Regions from separate parts of the Carnobacterium alterfunditum DSM 5972 genome, predicted to be linked through region 1. Evidence: a T-box and tRNA genes for the amino acid it is inferred to sense, from the RefSeq annotation. Region 1 holds a T-box; the other holds one or more tRNA genes.
The links. The T-box of region 1 lies ahead of BR50_RS09715 (valine--tRNA ligase). A T-box ahead of a tRNA ligase gene usually reads a tRNA of that ligase, here a tRNA-Val.
Positions count from the first base shown of each region.

Region 1 (15,407 bases):
TCAAAATGTGAAACTTGCCTTGCACGATTTTGAAGAACTAAAAGTACACGGATCGCGTGACCGTATGCATTTAGAATTGAATGGTGCAAACAGTGATGCGGTATTAGGAAGATTGAATGCTATCTTTGGGATTCAAACGTACTCTCCAGTTAGACGTTTGGAAAGAGATATTGAACTTTTAAAAAAAGTTGCAGTCGAAATGATAGCAGAACTTTATACAGAAGGAAAAACATTTAAAATTACTACTAGACGTTCAGACCATGATTATGAGTTGGATACAAATGATATGAACCAACTAATTGGAGCGGAAATTTCTAGTAAAATCGAAGGTATAAAAGTTAAAATGAAAAACCCAGATATCGACTTACGATTAGAAATTAGAAATGAAGGCTTCTTCATTTCTAGTGAAACTATTTTAGGAGCAGGTGGTTTGCCTGTCGGGTCAAGCGGAAAAGGGATGCTGATGTTATCTGGCGGAATTGACTCTCCTGTAGCGGGTTACTTGACTATGAAGCGTGGCGTGAGTGTCGAAGCTGTTCATTTCAACAGCCCTCCGTATACAAGTCCGCGTGCTCTTCAAAAAGCAAAAGATCTAGCTGCTAAATTAGCTGCTTTTTCAGGTAGCGTCCACTTTATTGAAGTACCTTTTACCGAAATTCAAGAGGAAATCAAGAAAACTATTCCAGAAGATTATTTAATGGTTGTTACTCGAAGAATGATGATGAGATTGACTGATCTTATTCGTAAAGAACGCAAAGGGTTAGCAATCATTAATGGAGAGTCATTAGGTCAGGTTGCATCACAAACGCTGCATAGTATGATAGCCATCAATGACGTGACAGCTACTCCTATTATTCGACCAGTTGTTTCAATGGATAAAAACGAAATTATTGAGATTGCCCAAAAAATAGATACATTTGAGTTATCCATTCAACCGTTTGAAGATTGCTGTACAATTTTTGCACCACCATCACCTAAAACGAAGCCTAAACTAGAGAAGTCTCGTGAATTCGAAGACAGATTGGATATTGATGGGTTAATAGAAAGAGCGATGAAAGGTTTAGTAATCACAAAAATCAAGGTTGGAGATACATCAGAAGCTCAGCAAAAAGCTGGTTTTTCAGGTTTGTTATAGAAAAATTAAATAAAATACTGAAAATAAGCTGAACACATATGTTGTGGTCAGCTTATTTACCATCTCGCCTTTGTTAATTTTCGGACGCTAAATAAAGTTTAAGTGATGTATAATGAAAAAAGAGAATTAGACAGGAGGATATAAATTGAAATTATGGAAAAATGGTCTTTTTTATACAATGGAAAAAGAAGAAGAAACAGTTTCAGCTGTGATTACTGATGGTGAAAAAATTGTAGCTGCAGGTGAAGAAGAAGAGTTGAAAAAACACTACAATAAAGAAATAACTGAGGAGATCGATTTAAATGGTGAAACAGTTTTCCCTGGTTTTGTGGACAGCCATTTGCACTTGTTATGGTATGGATTAAGCCTTGCTCGCTTAAATTTAAATCAGTCAAGAAGTAAAAAAGAAAGTATCGATAAGATTCGTGAAACGGTTCAACATCTCGCCTATGATGAATGGCTATTTGTTGAAGGATATAATGAAAATGAATGGCAAGATGATCCAACTCCTATAACAAGAATAGATTTAGATGCTATTTCGACACATCATCCTTTGTTGGTCCGCAGAATCGATTATCATAATGTGGTCATTAATACAGTGTTGATCAATAAAATTGGAATCAAAGAGGGACAAATATATGATGGCGGTGGAGAAATCCAATTAAATCGAGAAGGAAAAATAACTGGAGTTTTAAAAGATGAAGCTACGAATTTAGCTATAAATGCTTTTCCAGCGACAACGCCAAAAGAACAAGAGGAGTACTTGAAATTAGCAATCGAAGATTTATGGTCAAAAGGGATAACGGGTGCTCATTCCGAAGACTTACATTATTTTAATGGATTTGAGGGAACTTTAAAAACTTTTCGTGATGTGATTAAAGAGCAAAAAAAACCTTTTCGCGTACATTTATTGATCCATCATAAGGAACTGAAAGCTTATAATCATTCTGCTAAATCTTTTTTAGATGGTGATCCATATATAGAATTAGGAGCTATGAAAATATTTTATGATGGAACTGTAGGATCTCGAACAGCATTAATGAGTCAGTCGTATGCTGGAACTGTTAACAATGGTTTGCAAATTCAAGCTGATGAAGATTTTGTTTCATTGATCAAAGCAGCACGTAAAGCTAAACTACCAGTAGCTATTCATATTTTAGGGGATAAAGCATTTGAAAAAGTGATTGCAACCCTTCGTGAGTTTCCGCCAATGTCTGGACAACTCGATCGTATGATCCATACCCCTTGGCTGAGTAAAGAACTATTAAAAAAAGCGGAAAATTTGCCGTTGATTTTTGATGTGCAACCGCAATTTATGAGCAGTGATCTGCCCTGGGCATTAGACGTTTTAGGTGAGAACCATCCGCCTTTGGTCTTTGCATGGAAGAGTATAAAAGACGCTGGGTTCCAAGTAGCTGGAAGCAGTGATGCACCAATTGAAATACCCAATCCATTTTATGGCATCCATTCAGCTGTTACAAGAACTGTTAGGGAGGCAACTAGTAAAAAACGTTATTTTCCAGAAGAAGAACTTTCAGTGTTTGAAGCTCTTTCGCTTTACACTATAGGAAGTGCAACTGCTGGATACAAAGAAAATACTAGAGGTAAAATAAAAGCTGGCTATATAAGTGATTTTACTATCTTGAAAAAAAATCCTTTTATGATTAAAAAAGAGGCATTAGATCAAATTAAGGTTTCAAAAACAGTTGTAGGTGGAATCGTAGTATTTCAAAAAAATAATTGACTATTAATAGTATTAGTTTAATTTAAGAAGACAGGCGATAAAAGCCTCCTTCTTTTTTCAAATACAATTGTGATGTTAATCACAATTGTATTGAGTTAATCATTAAAAGATGATATGATAATGAAGAAATTAAAGATCAGGGGGCAGAAATAGTGGAACTAAATACTAAAATACATCAAATTCCAAATGCTACAGCTCATAGACTGCCTATTTATTATCGTTCATTAAAAAAGCTGAATGAAACGTGTGTAGAACGTATAAAATCAAAAGAATTGAGTCAACTTACACAAATCCCCTCAGCAACGATCCGAAGAGACTTTTCTCACTTTGGTGAATTAGGAAGAAGCGGATACGGTTATGAAGTAGCTTATGTAACGGAAGTGTTTCGTGAATTATTAAATGTGAATAATGTCATTAATGTTGTGCTTGTTGGCGTTGGGAATCTTGGAAAAGCCATCTTAACAAATAATTTTAAGAAAGAAAAAAATATTACGATCAAGTGTGCTTTTGATATTCAACCATCTTTTTTTGGAGATGAAATTTCTGGTGTTCCTATTCTTTCAATGGAGAAGATGAAAGAAGTTGTCGTCAACCAACAAATCCATACGGCAATCTGTGCTGTACCCAGTGAAGTATCTCAAGAAGTGGTGGATCAATTAATTGATGCAGGCATTACATCGATATTAAATTTTGCTCCAGGAAGAATAAAAGTACCGAATAACATCCAAATGAAGTATATTGATTTTTCTAGTGAAATCTTCACAATGGTTTATCAAAATGAAGCTCTGTATCCAGTGAATTTTGAAGAAGCCGATCAACAGAATAGCTAGAGATAAGCTAAGTGAAACACTTGAATTAATGTTTGTACCCATTCTGAGGCATTGCTTTAAAAAACTATTATTCGTATACTATTCTAAGATGATAGTTAGAATAGGAGTGTTTGGTATGGAAATTAATCGAAAAGGTACATCATATAAATTGAAAGGTAATCAGCCTAAAGTTGGGGATAAAGCACCTGATTTTAAAGCTAGAAACTTAGCGGATAGTGTGGTTGAATTAAACGACTTTTTCGGAAAAGTTGTATTGATCAGCGTGATCCCAGATATTGATACCCGAGTATGCGACCTACAGGCAAAAGCGTTTAATAAAGTTGCCAGCGAATTAGATGAAGTACAGTTGATCACGATTTCTAATAACACCAAAGCACAACAAGCTGAATGGTGTGCTGGGAAAGATATCTCAATGGAAATGCTGCACGACAGTGAATTGAACTTTGGACAAGCATATGGTTTAATTATGGAAGAGCTTGGGAATTTGGCTCGTTCAGTATTTGTTATCAACCGTAAAGGCGAAATCACTTATCAAGAAATCGTTTCAGAGATGACTAGTGAACCAGATTACGATAAGCCTATCGAGGCTGCTAAAGAAGCAAGGGAACCAAATGAATCAGGCGCATTGAAATAGAACGATTTTAATGCTATTATGTAAAAATAAAAGGCAATGAACAAGAAGAGTAATTTTAGGTGCTGGCTTATTTAGAGAAGAGAACGAATGGTGAGAGTTCTTAGTCAGAATAAAATGAAAGTAGCTTGGGAGCTGACAAGGTGAAAGTAAAGTAACTTTGTTCGGAGTAACGATCCGTTAAAAATGGAACTAAGAGGTATACTTTTTATAATAGTAAAAGTATGCAATATAGGTGGTACCGCGAGTGAAAAGCATTCGTCCTAATAATAATTTATTGTTAGGATGAATGCTTTTTTTTGTTTGTTCAGATCTGTTAAGTAAAATTATAGAGGAGAGATAAGATGACTAATGAATTGAAAATGTCTACTAAATATCAACCGAATCAAGTAGAAGCTGGTCGTTATGAAAAATGGATAGAAAAAGGATTATTCAAACCAAGTGGAGATAAGACAAAAGAAGCATATTCTGTTGTTATCCCACCTCCAAATGTAACTGGTAAATTGCATCTAGGTCATGCATGGGACACAACTTTGCAAGATATTATTATTAGACAAAAAAGAATGCAGGGATTTGATACATTGTGGTTACCAGGAATGGACCACGCTGGAATTGCAACGCAAGCTAAAGTAGAAGCTAAATTAGCTGAAGAAGGTATTTCGCGTTATGATCTTGGGCGTGAAAAATTCAATGATACAGTTTGGGATTGGAAAGAAGAATACGCAAGTGTGATTCGTGAGCAGTGGGCAAAAGTTGGTATTTCAGTTGATTATAGCCGTGAACGCTTTACATTAGATGAAGGGTTATCAGAGGCAGTACGTAAAGTGTTCGTTACGATGTACAACAAGCAATTGATCTATCGTGGGGAATACATTATTAACTGGGATCCAAAAGCTAAAACAGCTCTATCAGATATTGAAGTGATCCATAAAGATGTTGAAGGTGCCTTTTATCATATGAGTTATCCTCTAGCAGATGGTAGCGGGGTAGTAGAAATTGCTACGACACGTCCTGAAACAATGTTAGGTGATACGGCGATTGCTGTTCATCCTGAAGATGAACGTTTCCAACACTTAATTGGAAAAACGGTTATGTTGCCATTGATGAATCGTGAAATACCCATCGTTGCAGATGACTATGTCGAAATGGATTTTGGTACAGGTGTAGTGAAAATTACTCCAGCTCATGATCCTAATGACTTTGAAGTTGGAAAACGTCATGATTTGCCACAAATCAATGTGATGAATGATGATGGATCAATGAATGAATTAGCTGGAAAATATGCCTCTATGGATCGTTTTGAGGCTCGTAAAGCTATTGTAAAAGATTTAGAAGCAGAAGGTCGATTGATCAAAATAGAAAAAATGGTCCACAGTGTCGGACATTCTGAACGTACAGGGGTCGTAGTTGAACCAAGACTGTCTACACAATGGTTTGTAAACATGGCTCCATTAGCTAAAGAAGCCTTAGAAAGTCAAAAGACAGAAAATAAAGTGAACTTTATACCTGAACGTTTTGAAAATACGCATACGCGTTGGATGGAAAATGTTCATGATTGGGTAATTTCGCGTCAATTGTGGTGGGGACACCGTATTCCTGCTTGGTACCATAAAACAAGCGGTGAATTGTATGTAGGGATGGAAGCCCCTGAAGACAGTGAAAACTGGGTACAAGATCCAGATGTTTTGGATACATGGTTTAGTTCAGCATTATGGCCATTCTCTACAATGGGTTGGCCTAACGAAGAAGCTGAAGATTTCAAACGGTATTTCCCTACGAACACGCTAGTAACGGGATATGATATTATCTTCTTTTGGGTCAGCCGTATGATGTTCCAAAGTATAGAATTCACTGGAAAACGACCATTTAAAAATGTGTTGATCCATGGGTTGATTCGTGACGAAGAAGGCCGTAAAATGAGTAAATCATTGGGAAATGGGATAGATCCAATGGATGTCATTGAAAAATATGGTGCAGATGCGCTACGTTGGTTCTTATCAAATGGATCCGCTCCGGGACAAGATGTTCGTTTCAGTTATGATAAAATGGATGCTTCTTGGAACTTTATCAACAAAATTTGGAATGCTAGCCGCTTTGCATTGATGAATATGGAAGACTTCACTGTAGATCAAATTGATTTAACTGGTGAAAAAACAATTGCTGACCGATGGATCTTGACGAAATTAAATGAAACCGTTGAAAAAGTAACCGATTTATTTGAGCGCTTTGAATTTGGTGAAGCAGGTCGCCATTTATACCACTTTATTTGGGATGATTTCTGTGATTGGTACATTGAAATGAGCAAAGAAGTATTGTTTGGAGAAGATGAAAAAGCGAAACAAATGACTAGAAGTATTTTAGCTTATGTATTGGATCAAACGTTACGTCTATTGCACCCAATCATGCCATTTGTTACAGAAGAGATCTGGGAAAATATTCCTCATGAAGGAGAATCACTTGTGGTAGCAGAATACCCGGTTGTCCATCCAGAACTGTCTGACGAAGCAGCAACTAAGGGTATGGATGTGTTGATGGAATTGATCCGTTCGGTTCGTAATATTCGTTCTGAGGTGAATACACCGTTGTCCAAAAAAATTGAATTATTGATCAAAACAAATGATCAAACGATCGAAAAATTCTTGAAAGACAATACATCTTATATTGAACGCTTCTGTAATCCTGAAACGTTGACGATCTCAAGTGATGTAGAATCCCCTGAAACAGCTATGTCAGCTGTAATCACAGGTGCAGAAATCTACTTGCCACTAGCTGGATTGATCAATCTTGAAGAAGAAATCGCTCGTTTAGAAAAGGAATTAGATAAATGGAGCAAAGAAGTGAAACGTGTAGAAGGAAAACTAGCAAATAAAAAATTCGTGGAAAATGCTCCTGATGCTGTAGTTGAAGCTGAAAAAGCGAAACAAGGCGAATACCTTGAAAAACAAGCTTCAGTAACTGAACGTATAAAAGTATTGAAAAATCAGCTTTAAATAATAAGGCGTTATAAAATAAAAACGAGCAAAACTAGAGGGAACTCTTAGCTTTTTGCTCGTTTTTATTGTTAACTAGTGAAAAAGACTGCAGGGTAGTTTATAATTAAATTGGATATGGAATATAAAAATAAGTGGAGGTAAATAATGTTCATTACCTATGAAGAAGCACTGAGCTGGATCCATGCTACTAGAACTTTCGGTGAGAAACCAGGGTTAAAAAGAATGGAATGGATGTCAAGCCAATTAGACCATCCTGAAAGAAAATTTAAATCGATCCATATTGCAGGAACAAACGGCAAAGGTTCTACGCTGGCTTTTTTGAGGGATATGTTTGAAGCTAATGGCCAAATAGTAGGAACGTATACATCTCCTTACATCGAAATGTTCAATGAGCGTATTAGTGTCAATGGAGATCCAATATCAGACGACGAAATTCTGCGTTTAGCGAACGCCGTTTATCCGCTTACAATAGAATTAGAAAAAACGACATTAGGTGGTCCAAGCGAATTTGAGATCATCACGATGATGATGTTGATTTATTTTGGTGAAGGACATGCAGATATAGTTCTTATTGAAGTAGGTATTGGCGGATCATATGATTCGACAAATATTATTACCCCAGTAGTTTCAATCATCACAACAATTGGATTGGATCACATGAATTTACTTGGAGATACATTGTCTGAGATTGCTGCTAACAAAGCAGGTGTCATTAAAGCAAGTGTTCCTGTGGTGATTGGTAAAATTGAAAAGGAAGCTTTGAAAGAAATTGAGGAAAAGGCTACTGAACAAGATAGTTTGTTGCTGAAATATAACCAAGATTTCTTTGTTACAAAATGGCAAACACTTCCAACGTGGGGAGAACAATTTGTATTTGAGGACGACTTCATACGGCTTAGCCCCATTCAAATAGGGATGTTAGGGCGTCATCAAGTGGAAAATGCCGCTGTAGCTATTGAAGCTTTAAGGGTCTATAGTCATGAAATAGGTTTAGCTGTAAATCACGAAAAGTTGCTTAGTGGCTTAAAACATACTTTTTGGCCCGGAAGAATGGAAAAAATAAATGATCAACCGCTTCTTATTTTGGATGGCGCTCACAATGAACATGCTATGAAAACTTTGGTTGAAACGATTAAAAAAAACTTTGCACAACAAGAGGTCTATATCATTATGGCTGCTATGCGGGATAAAGATATCCAAGGAATGGTAGATCAGTTGCAAGGTATAACGAATAGTCACTTAATTCTTACAAGTTTCGACTATCCTAGAGCAGCTGGAATAGAGGACTTAAACAAAGTGATGCTAGAAAATGGAACTGTAACAAACTATTGGCAAGAAGCGTTAGTAGAATCGCTTAATGAGATGGATGAAAATGGTGTATTGATTGTAACGGGCTCACTCTATTTCATTTCAGAGGTCAGAGAATATTTTAAAACAGCAGATAAATGAAGAACAACTAAAATTGGGGGAAGAACATGACTAAAATTGAAGCAGTTATTTTTGATATGGATGGGCTAATGTTTGATACAGAAGTATTATATTATGAAGCAAATCGAATTGTTGCAAAAAAAAATAATTTAATTTATACATGGGAATTCCATGAAAAATATATTGGGATTTCCGATGTAGAATTTCACAAAGAACTTTATTTGAACTACGAGATCAAACAAGCCGAAACATTTATCAAGGAAAGTGGTCAAGCTTTATTAGAGCATGTTGAAATTAACGGTCTACGCAAGAAAAAAGGATTGATTGAATTACTAGATTATTTAGAAAGTAAAAAAATAAAAAAAATAGTCGCTTCCAGCAGTATCAAGTCTCTTGTTTCTTTATTTTTAGAAAAAGAGAAACTAACTTCATATTTTGATGCTGTTATTGGAGGGGATGAAGTATCACGGGCAAAACCAAGTCCTGAAATATATGAAAAAGCGTGGCTAAAAACAGACGTTCCTAAAGAAAAAACGATTGTTTTAGAAGATTCACTTAATGGGATCCGTGCAAGCTATGATGCTCATATCCCAGTCATCATGGTACCAGATCTAATACTGCCGACTAGTGAAGCCAAAGAAAAGACAGTAGCGATTCTTGATGATTTAATTGCTGTAAAAACATTTATTGAACAGCAAAACAACTAAAAAATTAAATAAAATCGACTTCTTCTTTTTCGCGGATAGTAATAATGTGAAAAAGGAGGATTTTTTTTTATGACAATAAAAAGTGTGAATCTTATTAAAGAAGTACCTATTCAATCGAGACCTAGAGAAAGATTAGAGCACTATGGAGAAAAAGCTCTTGCTAATCATGAGCTGCTTGCTATTTTACTTAGAACGGGTATCAAGGGAACAAATGTCGTAACATTAGCTATGACAATGCTTAATCATTTCGAAGATCTTTATTATTTGAAAACGGCTTCTTGTCAAGAGTTAATGGCTCTTTCTGGTATTGGAAAGGTAAAAGCAATTGAATTAAAAGCAGCTATTGAATTAGGCGTCCGTATCTCACAGACCTCACAAATAAAAATTGGTCAAATCACCTCTAGTACAAAAGCGGGTGAGATGCTATTAATAGAAATGCGTGGATTACAGCAAGAACATGTAGTAGTTCTTTACTTAAATACCAAAAATGAAATCATAAAAAAAGAAACTATTTTTATTGGTGGACTTAATTCGTCGGTTGCACATCCCAGAGAGATATTTAGAGGGGCGGTAAGATATTCTGCAGCACGAATCATTGTTGGACATAACCATCCATCGGGTAATCCGGAGCCATCCGAAGCCGATATTCAGTTTACTCGTAGAATGTCAGAATGTGGCGAACTAATGGGTATTGAATTGTTGGATCATATTATTGTTGGCGAACATGAATTTATTAGTTTAAAAGAAATAGGGATTTGTTGAAAATTCATACATAAAGGTTGCTTAATTGAAATACTCATGCTACACTTACGTTGAGTTTTTGTTAGGTAGAACAAAGAAATGTTTCAGAGCATTCCGATTCGCACCGCAAGCAAGAATATCACTATATGTGCTACAAGGCACGAGGAGGAATTTCATTATGGAACAAGGTACAGTAAAATGGTTTAACGCAGAAAAAGGTTTTGGATTTATCGAACGTGAAGGAGCAGACGATGTATTCGTACATTTCTCAGCTATCCAAAGCGAAGGATTCAAATCTTTAGAAGAAGGACAAGCAGTAACTTTCGACGTTGAAGAAGGAAACCGTGGACCTCAAGCAGCAAACGTAAACAAAGCTTAATTAAAAATTAAAATTGTTTGAGAAGTTAGTCCTAGGGCTAACTTCTTTTTTTGTGAAAATAGTTAACTGGATCAAAAGACTATAAACAGATACAAGATAGGTAGATTTATAGTTTTCTTTGATTAAAAAGACATAATATGAAAAAAACTGTGATGTCAGCTTGTGTTGTATTTAAAAACATGCTATACTTACGTTGAGTTTTTGTTAGGTAGAAAATAGAATTGTTTCAGAACATTCCAATTCGCACCGCAAGCAAGAATATCATTATGTGCTATAAGGCACGAGGAGGAATTTTATTATGGAACAAGGTACAGTAAAATGGTTTAACGCAGAAAAAGGTTTTGGTTTTATCGAACGTGAAGGAGCAGAAGATGTATTCGTACATTTCTCAGCTATCCAAAGCGAAGGATTCAAATCTTTAGAAGAAGGACAAGCAGTAACTTTCGACGTTGAAGAAGGAAACCGTGGACCTCAAGCAGCAAACGTAAACAAAGCTTAATTAAAAATTAAAATTGTTTGAGAAGTTAGTCTTATGGCTAACTTCTTTTTTTGTGGTGAAATTAGCTTGTACTATACTTAATAACATGATATACTTAAGTAGAATTTTTGTTAGGTAGAACAAAGAAATGTTTCAAAGCATTCCAATTCGCACCGCAAGCAAGAATATCACTATGTGCTATCAGGCACGAGGAGGAATTTTATTATGGAACAAGGTACAGTAAAATGGTTTAACGCAGAAAAAGGTTTTGGTTTTATCGAACGTGAAGGAGCAGAAGATGTATTCGTACATTTCTCAGCTATCCAAAGCGAAGGATTTAAATCTTTAGAAGAAGGACAAGCAGTAACTTTCGACGTTGAAGAAGGAAACCGTGGACCTCAAGCAGCAAACGTAAACAAAGCTTAATTAAAAATTAAAATTGTTTGAGAAGTTAGCCTTAACGGCTAGCTTCTTTTTTTATTAAAAAACAATAGTTTCTCTTGAAATATCGAAAAATGGATGCTACAATTACTGTAATGTTTTTGTTAAGGATCACGTAGAATTGTTTTATAACAGTCTGAATCGTACCGTTAGCAAGAATATCAATATATGTGCTATAAGGCACGAGGAGGAATTTTATTATGGAACAAGGTACAGTAAAATGGTTTAACGCAGAAAAAGGTTTTGGCTTTATCGAACGTGAAGGAGCAGATGATGTATTCGTACATTTCTCAGCTATCCAAAGCGAAGGATTCAAATCTTTAGAAGAAGGACAAGCAGTAACTTTCGACGTTGAAGAAGGAAACCGTGGACCTCAAGCAGCAAACGTAAACAAAGCTTAAGCTTGTAGAAATTTAAAAACAAAAAAAGGCTCTACGTCAAATGGTGTGGATGAGCTAAATTTAGTTGGAAATAACGTCTTGTTTAAGCAGCGTGAGAGAATCTTCTCGCGCTGCTTTTTTTTGCTTTAAAACTAATCAAAATACGACATCTAAAGTTCTGAAAATTCCGATAACCATAAGCAACCCGTTTGATGACTTTTATTTTATTGATTGACCCTTCTAAAGCACCGTTAGAATAGGGATACATAAAAGTATGTTTTATCCTAGGCAAGTGTTTACGCAGGGTTTTAAGGGCAGTCTGCATAAAAGGAGATAACTCTTTAGGAGAAGCCTTAAGTACAAGGTCTTTAAACCCTTTATAGTCATTTTTTTTAGAATAATAAAGAAGATTTTGATACAAATCATACGTCGCTTTAAGAGTCTCGTCGAGCGTAAGTAGGTAGTCGATGATTTCTGTATTCGGTAAAGGTTTTTTAAAGAGTCGTTGATAGCGGTAATCCTTAAAATTTAAGTCGTCTGAATCCTTTAACAGGAGTTGCCAGTACCTTTTAAATTTTCTGTAATTCTTTAAATCTTCTGAATTAGAGGTATGGAATTGTTTCATTGTTTGAACTCTGGTTTGATTCAACGAGCGTGATATCAACTGAACGATATGGAAACGGTCAATGATCACTTTAGCATTAGGAAAGAGATCTTTAACTAATGTAAAGTAGGCCGCGTTCATGTCTACGACAATCGTTTTTACGTTCATCCTCGTCTTATAGGGATAGCGAAGAAAGTGACGGCGTAAAGCTAGTAGCAGCCGAGTTGGCAAGATATCGATTGGTTCATGTGTGTCTGCATTCGAATAAATAAAGCTCATTTTTCCTTCGACGTTTTTAACGGATTGAAATTCATCGAAAGAGAGGTGTTGCGGCAAGGATTTGAAGGTATTTTTAACAGACTGATTGAGTTGTTTCAAGACTCTGTCTACAGTGGTAGGAGAAACAAAATGCCGTTTAGACAGGTCTTTTATAGAAATAGTGTCGGCTAATTCAACCGCGATAGACTGTTTGACCCGTTTAGCGATGAAGCAACCTTCTTCAATTTCAGGAGAACGTGCAACAAAGGTAACACCGCATGCTCTACAAAGAAACCGCTGCTTCTTTAATCGAATAGACGTTGCATAATGAGTCGAACTGACCCATTTAACCCTAGAGGTTAAATACCCATTCTTTACAATAGAGTAGGCGTGGTTCTTCATCCCACAACACTCACAGTGAGTGGGTTTGTACGTTAAAGTGGCATAGAAAACTTTTGATCTGAACCCTTTGATTCGTTTCTCCTCGCAAAATTTTTCATCAAAAAAGATATTTTTATCTTTTAAATCAAGTGCAGTTCGGATACAATTATTATGAGACATATGAATTTTCCTTTCTAGTGGGTTGTCGTGACTTTATTCTAACTGGAAAATTCATTTGTTTCTATTTTTTTATAAAAAAATAGGTGCGAATGAATTTCTTCATCCACACCAAAAATTATACAGCCCAAAAAAACCTGGTGATTTTTCACCAGGTTTTTTTGTTTTTAAATAAAATATAGATTTAAAAACAACTGTCTTATTTTTAAAAGACCATTTCATTTTTATTACTTATATATAGAATTACTTAAATTTATGTTAAAATATAAAAAATACGGATGTCATAACCAGAAAAATACAGTATGATGGTTTCGGTTAGAGCATTCTATTCTTTTTTTTGCTATACTGTTTGAGTGTCTACCGTTTAGTATTAAAATGTTAAAGATACGAGAACTATGAATTTGAAAAATAAAACTTTAAATGTAAAGATCAGGTAGATTTGAGAGGATGAAATCATTTGTTTAGATTTGGTAATAAAGATATTGGAATCGATTTAGGTACTGCAAACACAAATGTGTTTGTTGCAGGAAAAGGAATTGTTTTAAGAGAACCTTCAGTAGTCGCAAAAGATACTGTCACAGGAGAAATAGTTGCAGTTGGAGAAGATGCAAGAAATATGATTGGGAGAACACCTGGTTCAATTGTTGCGATTCGTCCTATGAAAAATGGTGTTATTGCAGATTACGATACCACGGCAGCAATGATGAAATACTACATTGAAAAAGCAATAGGGAAATCAACGTCTAAACCCTTCGTCATGATCTGTGTGCCGAGTGGTGTAACAGAAGTTGAAAAAAGAGCAGTTGTAGATGCTACAAGAATGGCAGGAGCAAAGGATGCATTCATCATTGAAGAACCTTTTGCAGCAGCAATCGGAGCAGGATTACCTGTTATGGATCCTACGGGAAGTATGGTAGTAGATATTGGTGGAGGAACAACGGACGTAGCCACTATTGCACTAGGTGGCATCGTTAGTAGTCGTTCCATTCGTTTAGCAGGAGATCGCATGGATGATGTGATCATTCACTACGTACGTAAAAAATTCAACTTGCTTATAGGTGAGCGCACAGCTGAACAAATTAAAATTCAAATTGGGTGTGCCTCTGTTGAAAAAGCATCAGAATATGGGGTCATGGATATACGTGGTCGTGATTTACTAACAGGACTGCCACAAACGATTGAAATTTCAGCTGTTGATATTGCTGAGGCCATTCAAGAGGTAGTAGAAGGTATCGTTGTTGCTGTTAGGGAAACACTTGAAGAAACTTCACCTGAGATTTCAGCAGACGTCATTGATCACGGAATTGTATTGACCGGTGGTGGAGCATTACTAAAAAATATGGGAGACGTCATCGCTGAAGAAACAGATGTTCCGGTTTTTGTAGCAAATGAACCATTGGATTGTGTAGCACTTGGTACAGGTGATTCACTAAAACACATCAACATGTACAAAAAAAGAGCAAATAGATAAGCAAGCCTAAATAAGGTTATAAAGGTGCGGGAAGTTTATTTTCTTCTCGCATATTTTCATGTAAAAAAGAAATAAGTTAGGCAAGTTATTTAGGTTAACTTATGTTAAAATAAAGGAAGCCTGTAAAATTAATGAGGTGATATTTTGAATCAGTTTTTTTCAAATAAAAAACTAATCATTTTATTAGTAAGTATGATTGTTTCTTTAGGTCTGATAGCTTTTTCAATTACAGGAAGCGGAAATATTCCTATCATTCAACAGCTTACTAATGATATTACAGCAGTTGTATCTCGTGTGGTAGCAAAACCGACGAATGCAGTTGTTGATTTTTTAGAATCAGTAGATGGTCTGAAAAATACGTACGAAGAAAATCAATTGTTAAAATCAAAAATCGATAAATTGTACGAAACAGAAATGGAAATTGCAGATTTAAAACAAAACAACGAAAAACTCAAAGAGCAATTAAGTTTGATCGATACATTATCTGATTACGAATCCATTAATGGAGAAGTATTAAGTCGTAACCCTGACAGTTGGGTCGATAAAATCGTAGTCGACAAAGGAAGTCAAAATGGTATCGAATTAGACATGTCTGTGATGTCGGGCAATGGACTGATAGGGCGTGTTGT
Region 1 is NZ_JQLG01000004.1:1,959,289-1,974,695, forward strand. It holds gene thiI (tRNA uracil 4-sulfurtransferase ThiI) at 1-1,135, shown strand, start outside; gene BR50_RS09700 (amidohydrolase) at 1,281-2,879, shown strand; gene BR50_RS09705 (redox-sensing transcriptional repressor Rex) at 3,032-3,709, shown strand; gene tpx (thiol peroxidase) at 3,825-4,343, shown strand; T-box leader at 4,371-4,609, shown strand; gene BR50_RS09715 (valine--tRNA ligase) at 4,685-7,330, shown strand; gene BR50_RS09720 (bifunctional folylpolyglutamate synthase/dihydrofolate synthase) at 7,478-8,782, shown strand; gene BR50_RS09725 (HAD family hydrolase) at 8,809-9,468, shown strand; gene radC (RadC family protein) at 9,538-10,230, shown strand; gene BR50_RS09735 (cold-shock protein) at 10,388-10,588, shown strand; gene BR50_RS09740 (cold-shock protein) at 10,887-11,087, shown strand; gene BR50_RS09745 (cold-shock protein) at 11,292-11,492, shown strand; gene BR50_RS09750 (cold-shock protein) at 11,708-11,908, shown strand; gene BR50_RS09755 (ISL3 family transposase) at 11,991-13,310, opposite strand; gene BR50_RS09760 (rod shape-determining protein) at 13,765-14,778, shown strand; gene mreC (rod shape-determining protein MreC) at 14,923-15,407, shown strand, end outside.

Region 2 (15,407 bases), 860 kb from region 1:
TATCCAACACGGCTAACTCAGCAACTGCTTCTTTATCTTTTGTACGCGCAACTTTTGATACACGAGCATAGCGTTTTTCAACAGACTCTAAATCAGCTAGTACTAATTCTAAATTAATTGTTTCAATATCTGAAATCGGATCGACTTTGCCTTCAACGTGGATGATATTATCGTCTTCAAAACAACGAACAACGTGGCAAATAGCATCTACTTGACGAATATTAGCTAAGAATTTATTTCCAAGCCCTTCACCTTTACTTGCCCCTTTTACGATTCCGGCAATATCGGTAAATTCAAAAGTAGTTGGAAGAGTTCTCTTTGGTGAAACCAATTCTTCTAAGCGTTTTAAACGGTGATCAGGGACCTCTACAACTCCTACATTAGGATCAATTGTTGCAAATGGATAATTAGCTGCTTCTGCTCCTGCTTTTGTAATTGCGTTAAATAAAGTTGATTTACCTACATTTGGTAAACCTACGATTCCTGCTGTTAATGCCATATCTAAATTCACTCTTCCTTTTTTAATAATTTTTGTTTTTAGTTTTCTACTGCTTTTTCTAAAACTTTTTTCATTTTCTTTTCAAAATCTCTTCTTGGCATCATGACCATATGGCCGCATTGCGTACATTTGATTCGGATATCCATACCCATTCTAATGATTTGCCAACGGTTTGCCCCACAAGGATGAGGTTTTTTCATTTCAACAATATCATTTAAATCGTAATTTTTTTCCATCATTAATCTCCCTATAAGCGTTTATTCATCATCAAATTGAATATTTAGAATATCTAAAATGCGTGTTAAGTCATCTGTCGAAAGATACTCGATCTCAATTTTACCTTTTTGATTTTTTTCGTTGATAGAAACACTTGTACCAAATTTATCCATTAGCCGTTCTTCACTCTCACGGATGTAATAAGGCTTTTTATCATTTTTAGTTGCTTCTGCTGCTGCCTCTTTAGGTTGGTTCATCTTATTCACTAATTGCTCTAATTGACGAACGGTCAAATGATCTCGGACCACTCGTTTAGCTAATTTTGTGATTTGTTTTTTTTCTTTTAGTCCAAGCAATGTTCTTGCTTGTCCCATTGAGATGTCTTCATTTTGCAGCATTTCCTTAACGGCATCGGGCAATCCTAATAAACGCAAATAATTGGCGATATATGGTCGGCTTTTACCTAAACGTATTGCTACTTCTTCTTGCGTTAGTTTTAGCTTTTTCATCATCATTTCATATGCTTCAGCTTCTTCAAGTGAGGTTAGATCTTCTCTTTGCAAATTTTCTAAAACAGCAACTTCCATCATCTTTTCTTCATCAAATTCACGGATGATAGCTGGTATTGTTTCTTTGCCTGCTAATTTAGATGCTCTAAAGCGACGTTCTCCAGCTATGATCTCATAGCCTTTGATCTTTGACTCGCGAAGAATAATAGGTTGAAAGACACCTGATAATTTGATTGATTCTGCTAGTTCATTTAAGGCTGCTTCATCGAATGTTTTTCTTGGTTGATAAGGATTGGGTCTGATATCCGTTAACAGGATTTGTTGAACTTGTTCATTCGTTGCATTGATATTTGACAGTTCAGCATAGTCGCCAAAAAGAGCATCGATCCCTCTTCCTAACCCTTTACTATTTTTGTTAACCATTTGCTAGCACTTCCTTTGCTAATTCAAGATAGACTTCTGCTCCTCTAGAACGCGCATCATAATCAATTATCGACAGCCCATGACTTGGGGCTTCAGATAAACGGATATTCCGTGGAATAATCGTTTTATAAACTCTTTCGCGGAAGTATTTTTTCACTTCATCGACAACTTCATAACCTAAATTTGTACGCGCATCTAACATAGTCAATAAAACACCCTCAATTTTTAATTCGGGATTAAAATGTTTTTGGACCAGTCGGACCGTATTCAGCAATTGACTTAATCCTTCTAAAGCATAATATTCGCATTGAACAGGAATTAAAATAGAATCACTTGCTGTAAAGGCATTGATCGTCAAATGGCCTAATGATGGGGGGCAGTCAATTAGGATGTAATCATAATCATCTTTCACTTTTTCCAGTGCTTGTTTTAATCTGGATTCCCTAGCCATTTGTGAAGTTAACTCAATTTCTGCACCTGCTAATTGAATCGTGGCCGGCACGACCCACAAGTTTTCTCTCGAAGAAGGCAAAACAACCTCTTTAACGGGTGTTTCGTTTACTAAAATATCATAAATATCTTTTTCAACATCTGACTTTCTTACGCCCAAACCACTTGTTGCATTTCCTTGTGCATCAATGTCAACTAATAAAATTTTCTTTCCAAAATAAGCTAAGCAAGCACCTAAGTTGACTGTTGTCGTTGTTTTCCCAACTCCGCCTTTTTGGTTTGCAACTGATATAATTCGTGCCATCCTTTTTCCTCCATCTGTGTTCAATATCCTCTAGTAACTATTTACCACTGATTTAACCACATCACACAAAAATAGGAGAAAAATTATAATATGCGTATTTTTCTCCTACGCATTTGTTCAAAATGAATGTCTTCATTTATCGCTCTTTATTTATTTATTTTTCTTTCTTGATCTCAATAGTAATACGATAAACATCTTCCAGGTTTTCCTCTTTTGCTTGCAAGGTAATACCCGTTTCTTTAATCAAATCAACCGATTTATGGATCGTATTTACTGCTAACCGAAAATCTTTGGAAATTCTTTTTATGCGGTTCTTTGGCTGATTCGAATTCTTCTCTCTTTCAGCTTGCTTTAACTTGACTAACTGTTCTGTCTCTTTAACAGTTAATTTCTTTTCAAGAATCACCTTTAATAATTCATTTTGTTCTTCAAAAGATAATGCTAATAAACTACGGCCATGTCTTTCTGTCACTTTTTTATTCAATAATGCCTGCTTTATAGGTTCTGCTAACTTTAATAACCGCAGTTTATTTGCAATGAAAGATTGACTTTTCCCAATGCGTTGCGCTAATGCTTCTTGCGTCATCTCATTTAAAGCCATCAAACCTTTATAGGCTTCAGCTTCTTCAATAGCCGTCAATTCTTCCCTTTGCAAGTTTTCAATTAATGCGACAGAAGCCGTCTCGTTATCTGACATCTCTTGAACAATGGCTGGTACTTCTTGCCATCCCAAAAGCTGCATAGCACGAAAGCGACGTTCTCCAGCAATAATTTCATATTTATCTGCTTCATATCTTCTAAGGATGATGGGCTGGATCAATCCGTGAATATGGATCGTACGAGCTAGCTCATCTAATTTTTCTGCGTTAAATACTTTTCTTGGCTGAAAACGATTTGGAACAATCTGTTGGACAGCAATTTGTTGGACCTGTTTTGGGTTTTTTAATTCCTCTGATTGAAGATCCTCTTCATTTTCGATTTTCTTTTTAGATTTTCCTGAACCAAATAAATTAGACAACGCCATTCTTTTTCTCTCCCTCAGTCACTTCTGTTCTCTGATCCTATTATATCAAAAAACGTTCTTATTGAGTAGTTGAATCCGAATAGGAATAGTCTGATAAGTAGTGGTCTTCACTACAATGGATTCTTATTTGGTGTTCCTGGTTTTCTTGGGAATTTCTTTGGTGTTTCTTTCTTTTTATCAATTAAAACAACATGTCGTCCTCCTGCTTCATGTGGAAGTTCAAAAACAAACTCTTCACGAAACTTTCCACCTAGCGTAGCAATGGCTTTTTGACCTTCAGCCATCTCTTCTTTTGTATTACTGGCTTTTAAAGCGATAAAGAGTCCTTCTTTTTTAACTAACGGCAAACATAATTCCGCTAAAACACTCATACGAGCAACAGCTCTAGCTGTTACAAAATCAAATGATTCACGAAATTGTTTATTTTGACCAAATGTTTCGGCACGGTCATGATAGAAATGAACACCGTCTAATTCTAACGTTTTTGCTAATAATGTTAGAAATTGAATTCTTTTATTCAATGAATCTACTATTGTTACTTCTAATTGTGGAAAAATAATTTTTAGGGGGATGCTTGGAAACCCGGCACCTGCACCTACATCACATAAGCTTTGGACCCCTTTGTTAAAATCCACATATAAACCAGCTGTAATAGAATCATAAAAATGTTTTAAGTATACTTCTTCTGTTTGAGTGATTGCGGTTAAATTAATTTTTTCATTCCATTCTTGTAGCAGTTTAAGGTATTGATCAAATTGTTCCATTTGTTTCTCAGTAACCATTATCCCCTTGCCTTCAAGGGCCTTTTTAAACTCTTCTGGGTTCATTAACTCAACTCCTTTTACTAACGTGAAACACTTTTTTGTTTCACAAATCCGTCTTTTTCAACTGTATAACAAATCAACTAGAAGTGCAATACTTTAAAGCGTTTTTCACACTATCTAAACTAGTTAAATTAAAAAAAAAATAAAAAATAAGCTTATAAAAGTTGAGGTTGGTCAACGTTCATAAACTTATTCGTGATGGTCTCTACTGGGCTCGAACCAGCGACCCCTACCTTGTCGAGGTAGTGCTCTCCCAACTGAGCTAAGAAACCTTTTATAGTTGATTCTATCTGCTTTTTAGTATAAGCTACTTGCGCTATTAAAGTAAAGTACTTTTTGCTGTTTTAAAAATTATCCTGTATCCTTACCGCTAAAAGGAGTACTATGGAGAATAGAAGCTTAAAATATTTTTAAAAAAGGAAGATTGAGTTATGAGCAGTTTATTGACTAAACTTAATGATCGACAAATTCGTTACATCACTAAAGGAATTTTAGTAGGGATGTTAACTGGAGTAATTGTTAGTTTGTTTCGTTTAGGTGTAGAAATTATTCTAGAAAATATTATTCATCTGTACAAATTTTTCCATTCAGAACCTTTATGGTTGATTCCATGGGTCTTTGTTTCTATTGGTGTTGCTATTATTATTGGTTTATTTATAAAAAGCGAACCAAACATTAAAGGAAGCGGTATTCCACAAGTAGAAGGTCAAGTTCAAGGCGTCGTCCATACTTCTTGGTGGTCTATTCTATGGAAAAAGTTCGTTAGTGGGCTGTTAGCCATTGGATTTGGACTTTTCCTCGGAAGAGAAGGTCCTTCTATTCAACTAGGAGCTTCAATTGGATCAGGTGTCAGCAAATTAACCAAAGGCGATGAAATAGAAGAAAACGTCTTACTATCGAGTGGAGCTGGTGCTGGTTTAGCAGCTGCTTTTAATGCACCCATAGCAGGACTGTTGTTTGTTTTGGAAGAAGTCCATCACAATTTCTCTCCCTTAGTTGCTATAACGACATTTGCTTCAGCTATTACAGCCAATTTCGTTTCTTTGACCATTTTTGGTTTGGCTCCGGTATTGGATATCGGAGCCATAACATCTCTTCCGATACAGTATTATATCTACTTGCCATTATTAGGGATTTTTTTAGGGATAGGGGGCTGGTTTTACAATAAAGTTTTATTGGATGTCCTTCCTAAATTTTATCAATTGTTTTCCTTTATACCGGTGCACTTTAATTCAGTCATTCCGCTTCTATTAGTAATCCCGATTGGTTACTACCTACCAGAAATAATTGGTGGTGGAAGTGGGATCGTCGTGCAGTTTACTGAGTGGAATTTATCGCTAGCTGTTTTAGTTGGATTATTTATTTTCCGCTTTATTTTTTCTATGGTATCTTATGGCGCCAGTGTTCCAGGAGGTATTTTCTTACCTATTCTATCTTTAGGAGCCTTACTTGGTGCTCTATTTGCCCAGTTCATGATCACTTATTTCCAAATGGACCCTCAGTATTTAACCCATTTTATTTTATTTGCTATGGCTGGTTATTTTACTGCTATCGGAAAAGCACCCTTAACCGCTATTTTATTAGTTACTGAAATGGTTGGCGGTTTGAATCAATTAATGCCCTTAGCTGTTGTTTCCTTGACAGCCTATATAACAGCAGACATCTTAGACGTTAAACCTATCTACGAAAGTTTATTGGAAAAGCTGCTTCCTGCTGATAACAATGTTATTATTAGCAAGCCATACTCCTTTGTGCATACCGTTGAACCTAACAGTCTTTTATCTGGCAAGTCGATACAAGAAATAGACTGGCCTGAAGAAGTTATCATATCTTCCATGCGTAGAGGAAATGAACATATCGTCCCTCATGGACAAACTTTTATTCATGTTGGAGATCATTTGATTATTACTTGTGATTTAAAGAAAGCTAGTGCCGTTCGAAAATTATTAAAAGAACACCAAATTTGATGATATATAAGTGAAAAAGGCCGTTTGAGGCTAGGATATAACTAACTGAGTATAAGAGAAAGAGTCTGTTTAATTGAAATGGACCCTGTGTCAAGGACATTTTAAAAAAGAGACCTCATGAAACACTCAATAAAAGCTGCTCCCTGTAATGAACAGGGGGCAGTTTTTTCAGATTCCATTGTCCACGTTCATTGTTGTAATAGTCCATATAATCAGTCACAATTGCTCGAAGTTCTTCCAAATTCCCACAATCTTTATACTCTATTTCATCTTTCAAATGTCCAAAGAACGACTCTTGTGGAGCGTTATCCCAACAGTTCCCTCTTCTGGACATGGATTGCCCTAACTGATTATCAGCCAATTTCTTATGGAATTTAGGGCTGGTGTAATGGACTCCCTGATCTGAATGGATAAAGGCATCTTTATGTAGCGTTGTGCTATGGGCACTCATTAATAAATCAACCGTTGTTAATGAAAGATCAAGTTTTAAACTGTCAGACACATAGTGAGCTAGAATTTCTTTCGTTGTTCCATCTTTTACAGTTGATAAATAACCTATAAACCCGCCGGTTCCAGGTAAATAAGTGATATCTGTTAATAAAACTTTATGGGCTATTCCTTGATCAAACTGACGTTTCAACTTGTTCTCAACAGTGCTGTGTTCTTTGGTGGCTTTTGCCATTCTTTTATAGGGGTTTGCTTTACGAATAGGACAGAAGATATTAAATTTCCTCATCAGGCGCTGTACTTTTTTACGATTGACGGTAATGCCCAGAACGTTTAGGAAGTACATTACGATACTTCGAGAACCTTTCTCGTAACCACGGTAGTTATAAGCTTCTTCAATTTGAGTTCTCCAGACTTGATCTTCCTCATCACGTGCATTTCTACTGTCTAAACTTTTAACATAATTGTAGTAACCTGAACGAGAAACACCCAACGCTTTACAGGCATCTATGAGGGTTCCTGTATAGGAACCCTTGGTTTTCATTTCATGGATCCTTGAAAAGATTCTGCTAATCTTTTCGCTGTTTTCTGGCCTCCTTTCGCTCCATTCTGATTTTTTTAACAAGTCATTTTCTTGTCCTAATAATAGGATTTTGGCCTGTAACTTTTCAATTTGTTGTTCAAGTGTTAATGGTGTTTTTCGAGGTCTGCCTGAACAATCTTGTCGTGTATCTTTCAATGCCAAAACACCATTATCACGGTATCTTTTTCGCCATTTACCAGCGAATGATCTTATCCTACTTTTACCAATCATTTCCGGATCAAATCCAGCTTCAATAAATAGTTGCTTAGCCGTTTTTGAACCCAATGATTCTGAAACAAAGTAGCGTTTAAACTCATCGGAATAAGTAATACTTTTCTCCGATACATTTTTAACGTATGGGTTTGCTTTTAAAATTTGAATTTGTTCTGGTGTAAATGTTAATTTTGACATTTATCCGCTCCTTTCTGCACGAAGTGCAAGTATTAACCTATTCTTCTTTATATCAGTATACAAAAATAGACCCTATAGAGAGCACCTTTTTTTGGTGTCCATTCTATAGGGTCCATTTTAGATCAGGAAACTGATAAACAGACTCTTTTTTTCTATATATATTAATTGCCTAAAAAATGGTGTTGGTGTTTTAAAAGAAATTTCTGCTGGAATAACAGGTTTGCTTGTGGAGAGCCATGGAAGCGCCTGAAGCCGAAAAGAAAGTCTTCCGGCTTTCAAGCTTCAAACATACCGTAATCGCTGAAGCGCTAACGCTGTGTAATTCACATTGAATTCTTTACACGGCTACAAGCATCCCCTATTCCGACAGAAATTCCAGGTAAGTGATCAAACTAATTTTACGTATATTTTTTAATAAAAAGAGGTAAAGGTATTATAGTCAATTGCATCTCATTTTCTACCGATGATGCACCTTTTAGAAGTATCTTTAGAATCAAAAGTTGGATAGGCAAAGAGGCTAGGACTTATGTCCTAGCCTTTTACATCCCTTTTTTTATAGTTGTTATTCTAATACGGATACTTTTGCAATTTTTCCTTGTTCTACATAAACCATTAAAATTGAAATGTCCGCTGGGTTCACACCACTAATACGGCTAGCTTGAGCAATGGTTTCAGGTTGGATTTTAATCAACTTTTCTTTCGCTTCAGTAGCTATCCCGTTAATAGAAGCATAATCGATATTTTCTGGTATACGTTTATTTTCCATTCGTTTTAACTTATCTACTTTTTGAGAAGCTTTAGCGATGTATCCTTCGTATTTAACTTGAATTTCTACCTGTTCTTCGACAGTTGCTGGAAGTTCATAATCACGTGGGACAAATGCCAAAAGATCTTGATAAGCAACTTCTGGTCGGCGCAAAAAGTCTTTTGCCAAAATTCCATCTTTTAGTGGTGCTTGATTTTTTTCAGTTAAATAAGATTGGATTTCTGCAGTTGGTTTCAAACGGATAGAACCTAAACGTTCTAGTTCTCCTTCAACTTGAGCTTTTTTGATTAAAAACGTGTCATAGCGTTCTTTTGAAATCAAGCCTATTTCATGACCTATTTTAGTCAGTCTAAAATCAGCATTATCATGACGTAACAGTAGGCGGTATTCTGCACGAGACGTTAACAAACGGTAAGGTTCATTTGTTCCTTTAGTCACTAAATCATCGATCATCACTCCGATATAGCCTTCACTACGCTTCATAACAAACGGTTCTTTCCCTTGGACTTTAAGTGCTGCATTGATACCAGCCATGATTCCTTGACCTGCTGCCTCTTCATAGCCAGAAGTTCCGTTCATTTGGCCAGCAGTGAATAGATTTTCAACTACTTTTGTTTCTAAAGAAGGGCGCAATTGATGAGGTGTGACCACATCATATTCAATTGCATAACCGGTACGCATCATTTCTGCGTTTTCCAACCCTTCGATTGAGTGTATAATATCTTGTTGAACATCTTCTGGAAGAGATGTTGACAAGCCTTGGACGTATACTTCTTCTGTATTGCGTCCTTCTGGTTCCAAAAATAATTGATGTCTTGGTTTATCGCTAAAACGAACAACTTTATCTTCAATTGATGGGCAGTAACGTGCACCTACCCCTTCAACGATTCCTGTAAACATTGGTGCACGGTGTAAGTTTTCTTGGATTTTTTGGTGAGTTTCTTCATTCGTATATGTTAACCAACAAGATAATTGATCTTTTAAGTAAACACTATTTGGCGTTTCATAACTAAAATGATTCGCTTTTTTATCACCAGGTTGTTCTTCTGTTAAACTATAATCGATGGTTGATGATTTAACTCTAGGAGGCGTTCCGGTTTTAAAACGTTTCAATTCGAATCCATTTTCCAGTAAACTTTCTGATAGTTTAATAGACGGTTGCGAATTGTTTGGACCTGAAGAATATTTTAGTTCTCCAATAATGATTTGACCACGAGAAGACGTTCCCGCTGTTAAAATAACCGTCTTAGAACGATAGATAGCACCAGTATTTGTGATGATTCCTTTGCATATACCTTCTTCAATAATTAATTCGTCAGCGATACCTTGTCTTAAAACAAGATTTTTGGTTTCTTCAATTGTTTTCTTCATTTCATTTGCATACATAAATTTATCTGCTTGTGCGCGTAAAGCTCGAACAGCCGGTCCTTTACCAGTGTTCAACATTCTCATTTGTATATATGTTTTGTCAATATTGCGGCCCATTTCACCACCAAGAGCATCAATTTCTCTGACCACGACTCCTTTAGCGGGTCCTCCAATTGATGGGTTACACGGCATGAAAGCGACCATATCTAGATTGATGGTGATCAAAAGTGTTTTGCTTCCCATTCTTGCTGCTGCTAATGCGGCTTCTGAACCAGCATGTCCTGCACCAACAACGATTACGTCAAAATTTCCAGCTTCGTAATGATTCATTTAAACAATCCCTTCTTTTCTGTACTTCAGTTTTTTTATAAATATCAAATTTTCTCATATCTTATTGGTTGAGCTGCGTGTCCAAACGGGAAGTTCAGCATTCTATTTTCCTAAGCAGAATTGGCTGAATAGTTGGGTCAGTAGTTCGTCTTGGACGCTGTCTCCGGTGATTTCGCCTAATAGATCCCAACAACGTGTCATGTCGATTTGAACGAGATCAACTGGCATTCCCGCTTCTACTCCGCTGATAACTTCGTCTAATGCAGCTTCTGCATCATTTAACAATGCGATATGACGTACATTAGATACATAAGTTGCATCTCTTTCGCCTGTTTGACCAGTGAAAAAAAGATCTGCTATTTTCTTTTCTAAAATATCTATACCTGATTTGGATAAAATAGAGGTCTTCACGATACTTTCTGGCTCTACTACTGTTTCTAATTCAGTTAAATCCAATTTATTTGGCAAATCCATCTTATTTAAAATGACAATGCGACGGTGTTGATTTGTTGCTTCAATTAAAGCTTTATCTTCTATTGTTAAAGGTTCGCTTTGATTAAATACTAACAAAACTAAATCCGCATCACTTAAGGCTTGGCGGCTTCGTTCTACGCCAATACGTTCAATAATGTCTTCTGTTTCACGAATTCCAGCTGTATCGATCAGTTTCAATGGTACACCTCGAACGCTGATGTATTCTTCAATAACATCTCGTGTGGTACCAGCAATATCTGTAACGATAGCTTTTTCTTCATCTAGCAGATAATTCAATAAGCTTGATTTTCCAACATTTGGTCGTCCGATGATTGCTGTCGCTAGTCCTTCTCTTAAAATCTTTCCTTGACTGGCAGTTGCAAGCAATTGTTGGATCGAAGCTTTAACTAGTTTAGCTTTTTCAATTAATAATTTTGAAGTCATTTCTTCAACATCGTCGTATTCAGGGTAATCGATATTTACTTCTACTTGAGCTAATGTATCCAGTATATCCATACGCAAATTGCGGATCAAATGAGACAAGTTTCCATCCAGTTGTTTTAATGCAACATGCATGGCTCTATCTGTTTTAGCGCGGATCAGATCCATTACTGCTTCTGCTTGAGACAAATCAATTCGCCCATTCAAAAAGGCTCGTTTTGTGAATTCACCGGGTTCAGCTAAGCGGGCTCCATTTTGCAAAACACATTGCAAGACTTGATTGACCGAGGTAATACCGCCATGACAATTGATTTCAACGACATCTTCTCTAGTAAATGTTTTGGGTTCACGCATAACGGATACCATTACTTCATCAATTGTTTCGTTTGTTTTAGGGTTCTCGATGTGACCATAGTGGATAGTATGACTCTTCTGTTCAGCTAGCGATTTTGAACCAGATTTATATACGCGATCTGCAATTTCAATTGCTTGCTCCCCACTCAATCTTACTATTCCTATTGCTCCTTCACCTGGAGGCGTTGAAATCGCTGCAATGGTTTCAAATTCTAATGTCAAGCTCTCTCACTCCTTCTATTTTTTTGCACGAAAAAAGTGCCCACTCCACCCCTTTGTTTTTTACAAAAGGAATGGAAAGCACTTTGACTACTTTTATCATTCAGATAAGTTTATTTGATTTTTAGTGGTTTTTTTAATCGTTTTGTTGTTCCGTTAAGACTATACAAGTTCTCTAACTATTTGTCAATAACTTCAGCTGATTTTTATTTATAATCATCTCAGCCGTTTTGACTTATCCTTCGTTCGATCTGACCCTAATGCTTACTTCTTCGTATTCCGTTTCTTTGTAACTATCTAAGAGCCCTTTTTCTTGAATCGCTGCTTTTGAAACAACTTTTTGAATCACTCTACTATTGATTGTTTTTTCAAAAGGGAACACATCCAATACGATCGTATGTTCATCACTCCAGCTTGGCCTCATAGTTGTTGCTTTCAATCCAAGTTCAGCAGTTAAGGTAAGTCCTTTTTTAAAGAATGGATGAATGGTTTCTTCTGTAGCACCCGGTTCGTTTATACAAGCGAATACAGACAAAGTATCTCCTAACGCCAACAAGGCATAGTGAAAATCAAATAGTTGTTGATCAAATTCACCTAAATCAGCAATGATCCGTTTCTTTCTCTCTTCTTCTCGTTCAAGAAAAACCTGCGATTCTTTTAAGGTATCTTTTAAAAAGAACTGACTGTAATGTCTGCTGCAAAGTAATGCGGCATAAGGATCAACCTTTTCAACTTCATCAATACCGTAAGTATAAAAAATTGTTTTTGGCGCTTTCGGGAAATCGAAAAGCGAATAAGGAGCTTGTTTTTTATCATTCCAAAAAGGGCTTTTATCAAGATTTTCCCATCCATAGTCATGCATAAGGATAGCATAATCGACCGATTTTCTTAACCGTTCCCCTTTAAATAAGCTTGTTTCCCATTGAGCCATAACGTCTCCAGCGAATTGAGCATGGTTCTTTTGTTCAATCATTACAAAATCAGCTTCACGCTCTCTAATAATCATAACTATGCACCCTTTCAACTTGTTCCTAATTGATGACCGTTCCGCTTTTTAGTATACCACTAATTTTAGGCTGTATAATTTTTGGTGTTGATAGACTTAATCTAATAACATTACTTACCCAAAATTCATGGAGGAATAGAGTTTGCTTATAGCCATGTAAAGGATTCAATGTGAATTACACAGCGTTGCCGCTTTAGACGTTTTCTTGGCTCTCCACAAGCAAACCCGTTATTCCAGAAGAAATTTCTTTTAAAATACCAAGACCATTTGTTAAACGATCCAACTTCATTTATAAATGACTTCAAACTCTTCGCATACTATCAGAATATTGTCATGAAAGACTAAACTATTTTTTTTATAAGAATTTTCAAAAAAAGTTTTGTGGACTTCTCGCCAGTAATGCAATGACCGATCGCCCTCGCCTTCTTTAAAAGCGTGTTCTTTAGATACCTCTAAAAAAGGAATGACAGACACTTTAATCGTCTTTGTTATGCAGACTGCTTTCTCACTAGCATCAAGTATCATGTTTAGCTCTCCTGCCTCAGGTAACGCTTCATTCTCGAGCGCATATTCTTCATAGGAAGAAGCTGTGGCTGTTTTTATTTGTTCAACAGTTAATCGCGCTAACTCATCTGGTTCGACTCCATAACTCCAAGCTTGGTATGTTTTATCCTGATACTCTGGATGTGCCGAAATAAATTCCTGCCACATTTGCTTTGCTTTCATAGCCTACACTCCTTACTTATAAATTAAATTTAATAGCTAACAAAATTAATTGATGCAATGGATAATAAAGGTAACCAATAATTTTAGGTATTTTTTTAGTCGCTTTATAGGTGTCTATTAATAGTAGAAAAATAGCAAAACAAGCAAAAATTTGGACAGATGGCCAGACAAGAATATGTACTGTCAAAAAGAGAATTACTCCAAGCAACTCATGAATAAACACCATACAATAAATAGCCCAACCCAATAAAAAACCATATATTCCATATTCACAAAAATAACTTAGTACTAATGCTAGAATAATAAATCGCTTATCTTTAATAGAGAGTGCTACCAGAGCTAATGTAAACAAGATATTAAACACGGTTCCAGAATAAAGACTTATAGGGATCGTTAAAATGCCTACGCCGATCAATTGAAAAAAGTATTTTTTAAAATTACTGGTGTTTCTAGTCCCTTGAACTGTTGTATATAAAAAACACGGAAACGCGATTCTTCCTATGATACGAAGCCATATGAGTTCAGGAAACAAGTAATAGCCGATGTGATCGATCGTCATTGTAATAATTCCGATCCATTTAATGGCATTGATTTTATCGTAACTCTCTTTTGTCATTTCGACCCTCCAATTACTGTAAACACGCTATTTTAAGAATTTTACCATTTTAAATATAGAACCTAAAGGAGAATTTTTTTTTGGTTTCCAGCATATGATTTGCTTAGTCAGATTACGAATTAAGTCATATTTTACGTAGAAACTTACTTTTTGTATTCATTTAGTAAAGAAACTATTCAATTAATACAGAACCAATAAGAAACCATGACGAATGGCTGAAAGGACTTTTCTTTTTTTTTTACCGTGGTAGGATAGCATTTGTTGAAGGAGAAAGACCTTCATTTACATTGAGCTTATAGCTCAAAATAAACAATGTCGCTCAGAATCCACAGTCAACTTCTCTTACCTTATAACTTGTAGGCGGAACACTATTCTTGGCAAAATAAAAGGAGATCAAAAAAAATGAAAAACTTTAAATCGAAATTTTTTATCGCAAGTGCAACTTTAGCTTTAACAGGTATCATGGCTGTTTCAAATCCAACAGAAGCATCAGCTGCTGAATATACTTCTAGCACTTGGGAAGCTCGTACTGCAGACGAAATCAAACAAGACCTTAAAAATACTGAAGATGGCAGCACAGAATACACTATCCAATGGGGCGATACATTATCATCAGTAGCTTTAGCAACTGATTTATCTATTGATTCTTTAGTAGATGTAAATGATATTAATAATGCCAATGCTATTTATAGCGGCAATACTATTTCTTTATCTGCTGACCGCTCAACTGTTACGGTTGAAACAACTGAAGATACTAAGAGCTACAACGTTAGCGAACCTAAAGAAGTTGTAGAAGTTGAACCTGTTGCCGAAAAAGCACCCGTTGTTGAAGAAGCACCGGTTGTTGAAGAAGCACCTGCTGAAGAACCTGTAGTGGTTGAAGAAGCCGTTACTGAACCTGCAGCAACAGAAACACAAACACCACAAGCTGAAACAGCCTCTGCAACTTCTGGTCAAACCGTTACTGTTGAAGCAACAGCTTATTCAACGAATCAACCAGAATTAAGCGATACTACTGCAACTGGGATCAATTTGAATGAAAATCCAAATGTTATCGCTGTTGACCCAAGCGTTATTCCTCTAGGTTCAACTGTTTATGTTCCAGGATACGGTACATTTACTGCTGGAGACACTGGTAGTGCTATTAACGGCAATCGTATCGATGTCCACATCACTGATTTAACTCAAGCTACTAATTTTGGTAGACAAACAATGGACGTTCAAATTTTAAACTAATAAACTTAAAAATAAACCTAACTTATTCACTTCCCCCGATTTCGAATAGTTAATAAAAAAATCCACCTAAAAGATAACATTCTTTTAGGTGGATTTTTTATTGCTCTTTTATGACTTGAATTGGTATGTGAGAAGAACTTTCAAAATCAAATAATCCCAAGTCAGTTAATTTTAATTTTGGAATGACCGGGAGCGTCAAAAAGGATAAGGTCAA
Region 2 is NZ_JQLG01000004.1:1,098,313-1,113,719, forward strand. It holds gene ychF (redox-regulated ATPase YchF) at 1-499, opposite strand, end outside; gene BR50_RS05680 (DUF951 domain-containing protein) at 538-735, opposite strand; gene BR50_RS05685 (ParB/RepB/Spo0J family partition protein) at 757-1,647, opposite strand; gene BR50_RS05690 (ParA family protein) at 1,640-2,401, opposite strand; gene noc (nucleoid occlusion protein) at 2,556-3,425, opposite strand; gene rsmG (16S rRNA (guanine(527)-N(7))-methyltransferase RsmG) at 3,536-4,252, opposite strand; tRNA gene BR50_RS05705 (tRNA-Val) at 4,449-4,521, opposite strand; gene BR50_RS05710 (ClC family H(+)/Cl(-) exchange transporter) at 4,681-6,216, shown strand; gene BR50_RS05715 (IS3 family transposase) at 6,332-7,657, opposite strand; gene mnmG (tRNA uridine-5-carboxymethylaminomethyl(34) synthesis enzyme MnmG) at 8,220-10,121, opposite strand; gene mnmE (tRNA uridine-5-carboxymethylaminomethyl(34) synthesis GTPase MnmE) at 10,224-11,612, opposite strand; gene BR50_RS05730 (DUF3891 family protein) at 11,845-12,615, opposite strand; gene BR50_RS05735 (ASCH domain-containing protein) at 12,901-13,341, opposite strand; gene BR50_RS12425 (TraX family protein) at 13,358-13,957, opposite strand; gene BR50_RS05745 (3D domain-containing protein) at 14,360-15,193, shown strand; partial or broken gene ade (adenine deaminase) at 15,291-15,407, opposite strand, start outside.
Region 2: it encodes a tRNA-Val, which carries the amino acid that the T-box ahead of BR50_RS09715 (valine--tRNA ligase) is inferred to sense. The anticodon was not compared.